DNA from 3 places in the Oenococcus sp. genome. Region 2 is predicted to be linked to each of the others. Evidence: predicted binding sites of a transcription regulator. Region 2 holds the regulator's gene; each other region holds the start of a gene.
The links. The regulator Rex, encoded in region 2, represses fermentation and respiration genes when NADH is low (regulators of the CRP and FNR family bind a similar motif). The targets are predictions, from matches to a motif close to TTGTGAANTANTTCACAA.
Positions count from the first base shown of each region.

Region 1 (3,122 bases), on a different contig from region 2:
CTGACCTGATTGCTGTGCATATTCATACAGAAAACGTGAAATTTTAGCAACATCCAAAGGTGATCCGCCGCCTAGCGCAATGACAGTATCAGGCTGGAATTCCTGCATCTGCTTGGCGATCTGAACGGCCTGGCTCAAATAGGGATCAGCCTGTACAGAACTGTAAATGCTGGTCTTGACTTGATCGTTTCTCAAGGCAAACTGTTCCAAGACGCGATCGACAAAACCGTACTTGACCATCGAATGTCCTGTCACGATAAAGGCACGATCAACTTTTGGCAATTCCTGCAGATAAGTGATGGCGTTTCTCTCGTAGTAAATGTCCTTTGGCAGACGTACCCATTGCGGCCGATTACGGCGTCGTGCAACAGTTTTAATGTTCAGCAAATCATAAGTAGACAAGTTATGCGACAACGAATTCTTCCCCCAAGATCCTGTTCCTAACGTCAGACTAGGACGCAATGCATCTGTATAAATATCGCCAACACCACCAATTGAATCAGGCTGATTAACAAGAATCCGAGAGACATTGATAGCGTCCGCATATTCTTTAACGAAAGGATCGTCTTGTGTGCCGATTTGGATCGCCGCATTATGGCCGGCACCTTGGTAAGCCAATAAACGCTGAACAACTTTAATACCTTCTTGACGGTCCTGAACTTTGTAGATTGAAAGCAGAGGACTCAGTTTTTCTGAAGAAAGTTTCTCGCCAATGTTATTTTGGTCGAGTTCAAACAAAAGAACATCTTTGCCTTCTGGCAGGTTGATACCGGATTTTTCAGCAATCCAGCGGCCGCTCATACCAGCAACCGGGCCGTTGACACCATGCTTATCATTGAAAACAAAATCAGCGACTTTTTTATAGTCATTTTTCGGCACCAGATAAGCGCCTTTTTGCTGCATTAGTTCCATAAATTCATCATAAACAGATGCTTCAATCACAGCTGAGTTCTCAGTGGCACAAATCATACCGTTATCAAAGCGCTTAGACAAAAGCAGGTCCTCAACCGCACGGCGGACACGAGCGGTGTGGTCGATAAATATGGCACCATTACCAGCACCGACACCCATTGACGGATTACCTGAAGTGAGGGCCGCGTGCACCATGGCAGGACCCCCTGTCGCTAAAATAGAGGCAATACCAGGATTCTGCATCAAGGCTGTCGTATTTTCTAGTGAAGGCGTTTCGATCCACTGAATAAAGTTCTTAGGTGCACCTGCTTTGCGAGCTGCCTGATAAACAATTTCTGCAGCAGCCACCGAGGACTTTTGTGCCTGAGGATGGAAAGCAAAAATAATCGTGTTGCGTGTTTTAGCTGTCAGCAAGGACTTAAAAATAGTCGTCGAAGTTGGATTGGTTGTCGGCACAATTCCGGCAAGAATGCCAAGAGGTGCAGCCAAATTGACTTTTCCGGTAACGGGATCCTCGTCAATGACGCCAACTGTTTTATCGTTTTTAATCGCATTGTAAACTGATTCGGATGCGAAACGATTCTTTGTATCCTTATCCTCGACAATGCCACGTCCAGTCTCGTTATAGGCAAAATGTGCCAGTTCCAAAGAATGCTCTGAGCCGGCCAAGGCCATAGCCGCGACAATCTGGTCAACTTGTTTTTGTGTATAAGATGAAAATTCCAGTAAAGCCTGTTTGGACTTATCAACAAGCTCTTGAATGTACTGCGCAGCCAAATCCTTTTTAGCCTGAATTTCTTCTGGAGTCAGCTGTTTCTTAGTGATTTTTTTAGTTTCAACTGCCATCAGTTCTCCTTTTGTAATAAGCCCGATCTCATAAACAACTTTGTGAACTTATTAACATTATTAGTGTAAAACTTCACAACTATAATGTCAAGTAAAAAGATAATAAAAAAACGCCCGAAGACGTTTTTCTTTATTTCATCAAATTTTGAACATCACGCGCAATTTCCAGCTCCTCGTTGGTTGGAATCAGAAAAGCCGTAATCGAGGAATCGGGTTGTGTAATCGCTGTCTGAACCCCATGCTGATCATTAGCTTTTTCATCCAATTTGACACCAAGAAAAGCCAATTTTTCCAAAATCATCTTGCGAATCGGCACAGAATTCTCACCAATACCGGCTGTAAAGACCAAAGCATCAACACCCTGAAGCTCGAAATAGTATTGTGCAATATAATTAACAACACGATTAACGAACATATTAACAGCTAATCGAGCATGTTCATTAGTATCATAAACGTCGAGCAAATCGCGCATATCGCTAGATAAAGTAGAAATACCAAGCAAGCCGGACTTATGATTCAGAATATCCAGCATCTGCTGATCAGACAGCCCTTCTTTGCCTTTCACATAATTAACCAGCGATACATCGACATCCCCTGACCGCGTCGCCATAATTAATCCAGCTAACGGAGAGAATCCCATCGAGGTGTCCAAGGATTTTCCGTCTTTGATCGCTGTAACTGATGCGCCGGCGCCAAGATGCATCGTAATCAGCTTCAAACTTTCAAGCGGTTTGTGCAGCATTTGAGCGGCCTGCTCGGCCACATATTTATGTGAAGTACCATGTGCCCCGTATTTGCGAACACCATACTTCGTGTAATACTCATATGGAACTGCGTATAAATAGTTTTCCTTAGGCATCGTCTGATGGAAAGCCGTATCAAAAACGGCCACTTCGACAGCGTTAGGAATAATTTTAGAAAAAGCTTTAATTCCCAATGCATTGGCTGGGTTATGCAACGGCGCGTAGGCTGCCAAACGTTCAATTTTCTTCAGGACTTCATCATCAATAAGGACAGACTTGTTGAACCATTCGCCACCGGCCACAATACGGTGGCCAATTCCTTTAATCTCATCAAAATCCTTCACAATACCCAAATCTTTAAATTGAGCAAGCGTAAAGTTAATCGCCTCTTCATGGTTTGAAAAAGCATGACGAGACTTATGTTTGTCCCCTTGGAATTTAATTGATACATTATCATCTTGGCTAAGGTCAACACCGATACGCTCGATCATGCCTTCGGCGATGACTTTTTCTTCCGGCATGTCCATTAATTTGAACTTTAATGACGATGAACCAGCGTTAACAGATAAAATTTTTGTCATAAAACCTCACAAATTCTCCTTTTTCCATGTCTTTAGCTGC
Region 1 covers NZ_JBDNNF010000006.1:83,974-87,095, reverse strand. The annotation lists gene adhE (bifunctional acetaldehyde-CoA/alcohol dehydrogenase) at 1-1,758, opposite strand, end outside; gene ABF487_RS07900 (acetate/propionate family kinase) at 1,889-3,082, opposite strand; gene ABF487_RS07895 (DNA methyltransferase) at 3,089-3,122, opposite strand, start outside.
Region 1: adhE (bifunctional acetaldehyde-CoA/alcohol dehydrogenase) is a predicted target of Rex. The motif match lies at 1,799-1,816, and genes of this name have one in related genera.

Region 2 (3,122 bases):
CAATTTGCTGAATAGAAGAAGAGTCTTTAACTTCATGAGATTCCTTTTTCAAAGCAGATACAGCGGCGGCAGTGGCTTTTTCAATACCGGCACGAATGCCGACAGGATTAGCACCAGCTGTCACGTTCTTCAAGCCTTCGTTAACGATTGCTTGTGTCAGAACAGTCGCAGTTGTCGTACCATCACCGGCAACATCATTAGTTTTAGAAGCGGCTTCAGTCACGAGCTTGGCACCCATATTTTCGTAATGGTCGTCTAATTCGATGGCTTTGGCAATTGTGACACCATCATTTGTAATCGTTGGTGTACCGTAATTCTGCTCCAAAACAACATTGCGTCCCTTAGGACCAATCGTTGTCTTAACAGCATTTGCCAACTTGTCGATTCCTGCCTGCATACGTGTGCGGGCATCTTCAGAAAAACGTACTTCTTTAGCCATGAATTACAAAACCCCCAGAATATCTTTTTCGTGAACGATGAGATAATCTTCTCCATCGATCGTAACTTGTGAACCGGCGTATTTATCAAACATTACTTTGTCGCCGACTTTGACAGACTTAGGAGCTTCAGTATCCCCAATTCCCGTTTCAGAAACTGCCACAACAGAACCTGTAACTGGTTTTTCTTTGGCGTTGTTTGCAATTAAAATCCCACCAACCTTTTCTTCTTCGGGCTGGTCAATACTAAGAACAATTCGATCACCTAATGGTTTAATCATGAATTTAAAAACCTCCTTTAATTTGTTCCGCGTAAAATTATAACGCAATTGGTCAAAAAAGGTCAAACTTTTTGACAAATCCTGACTATTTTAGAAAATAATAAAAAAACGCTTTATTTAGCGCTTTTAATGTTCTTAAAATTATCCACAAAATAGATCAAAGTCTGCATACCGGTCGTCAAATCGACATTCTGAACACGGACACTGGATGGTACCGTGATCCGAATCGGTGAGAAGTTCAAAATTCCCTTGATACCAGCTGCAACTAATTGATCGGTCACTTCTTGAGCTGCTTTTTCCGGCACTGTCAGAATAGCGATCGTAATATTGTTGGCATGCAGCCGTTCTGCCAATTCTTTAACATGATAAACTGGAACCGATTTTCCCATTTCGTTTACCAGCTTGATCGAGCGCTTATCATCGTCAGCATCAAAGCCCATGACGATTTCAATATTGCTGGTATGACTGAAATTATTTTTCATCAAAGCCTGGCCTAGATTTCCAACACCAACCACGGCCACTTTGTTCAGCTTATCTTGCGACAATACCTTACTAAAGAAGCTTAAGAGCGCGCTGACATCGTAACCGAATCCGCGTTTGCCCAAAGCGCCAAAGTAAGAGAAGTCGCGGCGAACTGTAGCTGCATCGAACTTAATCGCCTCAGAAATTTCGCTGGAATTGATCCGCTTGATACCAGCATCATTCAATGTGGATAAATAATAATAATAAATCGGCAAACGTTGTGCAGTCGCCCGCGGTATTTGATTTTCAGAAGTCATATCCTTTAAAGTCCCCCAGAACCATTTCTATTACATTGTAAACGAACTAGATAAAAAAATCACAAAAAATGTGAAATAATCACATTCTCGAAAAATTCAGAGATGGATCCGTATTCAAATCCAGCCCTGAAAAACGGCCGGCTTTAAAATTCAGATACGCGGCTGCACCAATCATCGCCGCATTATCACCTGCCAGTGAAATCGGCGCCTCTGTCAGTTTCAAATGATAGGTCTGGGCCAGATGCTCAATCGCTGTGCGCAAAGCTAGATTTGCCGCAACACCACCACCTAGAAGAAGCTGCACGGGTTGAAACACTTGAATTGCGGCTTCGGTTTTTTCAATAATCGCTTCCACAACCGCTTTTTGAAAACTCGCCGCAACATCATTTTTATTAATCTGCTCGGAAAGCTGATCAGCATGATGCACATAATTTAAAACAGACGACTTCAAGCCGGAAAAAGAAAAATCAAAGGTGTTTTCCGTGTGTGCGATCGGAAAATGAATGTTGGCTTGCCCCTTTGCTGCCATTTCCTGCATTTCTTTGCCGGCAGGATAATTCAGCCCGAGAATGCGGCCCACTTTATCAAAAGCCTCGCCGGCGGCATCATCTAGAGTTGTGCCGATAATTTGAAAAGAGTTTTCCTTTGCCATCCAAAGTAATTCGGTATGTCCGCCAGAAACCATCACAGCCATGGCTGGATAACTGGTCGGCTGGACAAAATTAGCTGCGCTGATATGCCCTGCTAAGTGATTAACAGCAATAAAGGGCAGGTCGTGAACCATCGCAAACGTTTTACCGGCCATTAAGCCAATCAATAAAGAACCAACCAGCCCAGGGCCGTATGTCGCAGCCACTGCCGATAGTTGTGCAGCCGGATCAGTTACGGATGCCTCCTGCAGGGCTTCTTTTGTCACACGGTTGATCCACTCCAAATGGTGCCTGCTGGCGACCTCGGGGACAATCCCGCCAAAGCGTTGATGACTGGCAATTTGCGTTGCCACAATATTACTGAGAATTTCGTGACCGTTTTTTACAACTGCTGCACTGGTCTCATCCGCCGAAGACTCAAAGGCCAAAATTAAATTATCTTGTTTTGCTGTCAAAACAGCCACTCCATTTCTATTGCATCTTCGTGATCATCATTATAGTAACCAATCAATTCCGATTTTTTCTTAAAACCAATTTTTTCATATAAACGGCGTGCATGTGCGTTAGACCGGCGTACTTCCAGCGTGAGGCGCTGCAAATGATTTAGTTGGGCGATTTTCCCAGCATAGTTCAGCAAGTAACTGCCTAACCCTTTGCTTTGCCATATTGGCAGCACAGCAATATTTGTAATATGCAAGTCCTTGCTGTTGCGGCGATATGTCAATCCAATAAATGCAATCGCCTGTCTCTCGACACTGGCCGAAAGATATAAATTGTGCCGGCCGTAAGCAATCTCAGTCACAAAAGCCAATTGATTCCAGGGAGCTAGTCCAGTATAAACAGCTTCCTCAATAGCAACAAGTTTTTTGCTGTCCTCTAGGTCCGCCTGTCGAATCAACACTTTTTTCCCGGCAATCGAAATCTCATGCTCAGTAAATCCTTCGATTTTTTTAGACTTCAGAAACATATTTGGCG
Region 2 covers NZ_JBDNNF010000001.1:33,027-36,148, forward strand. The annotation lists gene groL (chaperonin GroEL) at 1-439, opposite strand, end outside; gene ABF487_RS00120 (GroES family chaperonin) at 443-718, opposite strand; gene ABF487_RS00125 (redox-sensing transcriptional repressor Rex) at 832-1,497, opposite strand; gene tsaD (tRNA (adenosine(37)-N6)-threonylcarbamoyltransferase complex transferase subunit TsaD) at 1,577-2,602, opposite strand; gene rimI (ribosomal protein S18-alanine N-acetyltransferase) at 2,599-3,114, opposite strand; gene tsaB (tRNA (adenosine(37)-N6)-threonylcarbamoyltransferase complex dimerization subunit type 1 TsaB) at 3,098-3,122, opposite strand, start outside.

Region 3 (3,122 bases), on a different contig from region 2:
CGGGTTAGTCGGTGTTTTTCAAAATAATCGCGCCATCGATTGGCTGCATCAGCTGCATTGGTGGACATCCAATCTGCTTGTTGCATTTATTCTACTGATAATTATTGGTATTCGCTGGTTGCTGCCAGGTATTACAAGAGAATTTCTGCTAACAGCCTATGGTTTTGCCGGCTTGCTAGCCTTATCGGAAATCTTGTTTCAGTGGGTTCATTACCTGTCGCTAACGGCTTTTGAAATCATTTCATTTGGGCTAGCTTTTGGCTGGTTAATTTTACTAATGCAGAATTTAAATAACCTCTACCTGGAAAACGCCGAAATCTTCACGATTGAAATAAAATAAAAAGCTCTGGCAAGAAATCACCAGAGCTTTTTTAATCATTCTTTTTAGATTTACATATGAGTAAAATCAAAGACTTTACGTCCGGTAATTTTACCTTCTTTCATCTCTTCAATCACATCATTAATATCTTTCAAATCAACTTTTTCAACGATTGGTGTGACTTTGCCTTCAGCGCCAAACTGGAAGGCTTCTTTCAAATCTGCACGTGTGCCAACCAAAGAACCGCGAACTTCAATACCATCTAAGACTGTCTTAGCAATATTCAAAGCCATATCGCCTTGAGGTAATGCAACGGCAACTAGTTTGCCCAATGGGCGAAGAACGTTAACAGCTTGAGAGAAGGCTGCATCATTGACAGCCGTTACTTGGGCATTATGAACACCACCAGTTAATTTGTTAACTTTAGCAACGACATCTTCAGTTTTGCGATTAACAATAATATCGGCACCGTTTTCTTTAGCGGCTTCCAATTTATCAGGGTTGCCATCAATAGCAACAACGTGCGCGCCGAAAACATTATGTGCATATTGAACAGCTAGGTTGCCAAGTCCGCCAGCACCATGGACTGATACCCACTGACCAGGCTTCGTCTCACCGACTTTCAATGCTTTATACATCGTGACACCGGCACACGTGATGGAAGAAGCAGCCGCTGGATCCAAATCGGATGGCACCTTCACTGCATATTTTGCGTTCACAACAACTTGTTGAGCCATCGCACCATCAACAGTATAGCCAGAATTTCTTACCTTACGGCAGAACGTCTCATTGCCTGAAACACAATAATCACACACACCACAAGCATCATAGAACCAAGCAATTGAAACACGGTCACCGACTTTCAAATACTGATCCGCACCTTCACCAAGTTTAGAAACAATACCGACACCTTCATGACCGATAACACGGCGCCAACTGCCGTTGCGCGTTCCCATGGTATTAGGATCACCAAAATCTCCGCTTGCACAATGCAAATCCGTGTGGCATAAACCACAGTATTCAACATCGACCAAAGCATCACCAAAAGCCAGTTTACGAGGCTCCCAGTCATCTACTAAATCAACAAATCCATCATTTTTTTCTCGAACAAGAGCTGCTTTCATTTTTGTCTCCGACCTCTTTTTAGGTAGTTTATTTCGATTTTTGTATTAGTTTGTACAAAAATTTACAAACTCAATATAGCATACATTTGTGAAAATAAAAACATTGTGAAAACTGTCAATAAAAAAGCTGTCTCATTGGACAGCCTGACCCTCAAGTGCTTGTTTAACTAAAGACCAACGAGCCATGAAAATTGGTTTCGCCTGTGTGGCACGATTGGCTGGCGAAGTCGAAGGCAAGTAAATAGCTTTTTGGCCAATTGTCGGTGCCACTAGCTGATTGAAGAGCTCTGTTGATTTTTTGCCTTCTGTAAAAATCGTTTGAATTTGTGAGCTTGCTAATAAATTTGTAAAATCATTTGCAACCGGGTTTTTAATTGTCGCATCCTGGGAACCGATAATATCGGCTTCTGCGAGCGTCTGCCAAATAGCAACATGATTCCTTAAAGCAAAATTGCGACGCGATTCTATGGTCTTATCAGCCTCTTTTTGGCCGAGGACTTTAGCTAAAGTCTGCCAAAAAATGTTTTGCGGACTGCCATAATAAAAACCGAAAGATAAAGATTTGGGTGATGGCAGCGACCCAAGCAGCAAAACTTGAGAGTGTACATCATAAAGTGGCGGCCAGGGATGCACAACATGCTGATAATCAAGCTTGTGTTGTTTCGTTTGTGCTGCTTGAACCCGTTTCAAAAGCAACTCCCTGACGTGTTAGATAATTTGCGAGAACTTTAGCATTATTCTCATGGTTCTCTCTAGAGGCATACAGCAAAATACTATCTGGATGATCTTTTAAAGTCTGCAAAAACTCGACAGTAGCTGGATTGCTGGATAATTCTGTCAAATAAATTGCGCGAAAAGCCATCTCATCTAAATCTTCATCGTGGTACTTCTGCCGCAAATCTTCGGATGGCGCAATCTCTTTTGCCCAAAGATCAATCGCAGCTTTCTCTTTACTGACACCACGCGGCCAAAGCCTATCAATTAAAACCCGATACCCTTTTGATTCGGATCCGTAAATTCTCTCAAATTTGATCATATACCCCTTATTCTAGCTTGCAAATTTTTTTTGGCTAATCATTTATGAGACATTTAAGATTGCCAAAACATTAAAAGAAAGTCTAATAAAGACTAACATGTATTTCTCGTAACACATGAAATAAAGAAAGAATTACTTAAAATTGTAAACACTACTTGAAAAAGATTGTCTCGGCTAATCGCTGGTTTTCGAGCTTCCTTTACATCATTCTCAGCTTTTTGATGTCCAAGGTACCCTCTGACATAGTTGCATTCATCCGCCGGCTTAGCCCATTGTCACATTATGGCGAGCCTGGCCTGTATCGGGAATTCGGTCCAAGATAGCCATGTCAGCGTCTGAAAGTTGGAAATCAAGCGTCGCATTGGATTTGGCATGTTCGGATTTTGTTGCTCTTGGCAAAGGCAGAATATCTTTTTGCAGCACATATTTCAGCGCGATTTGCGGAACAGAAACCTGATATTTTTCCGCAATTTTCTGGATCTCATCTTGCGTTGCCAAGCCGCCGGTCGCCAGCGGTGAATAGGCTTCGACTTGAATACCGAGTGATTTCGTAAAGGCCGTAATTTTTGGTTGTGTCCAGCCAATATAATATTCAATCTGATTGACAGCCGGCTTCACGGTCCACATGGTTTGCAGATTTTTC
Region 3 covers NZ_JBDNNF010000005.1:19,396-22,517, reverse strand. The annotation lists gene ABF487_RS06935 (AbrB/MazE/SpoVT family DNA-binding domain-containing protein) at 1-340, shown strand, start outside; gene adhP (alcohol dehydrogenase AdhP) at 391-1,443, opposite strand; gene ABF487_RS06925 (DNA-deoxyinosine glycosylase) at 1,576-2,133, opposite strand; gene ABF487_RS06920 (DUF488 domain-containing protein) at 2,090-2,479, opposite strand; gene ABF487_RS06915 (aldo/keto reductase) at 2,744-3,122, opposite strand, start outside.
Region 3: adhP (alcohol dehydrogenase AdhP) is a predicted target of Rex. The motif match lies at 1,494-1,511, and genes of this name have one in related genera.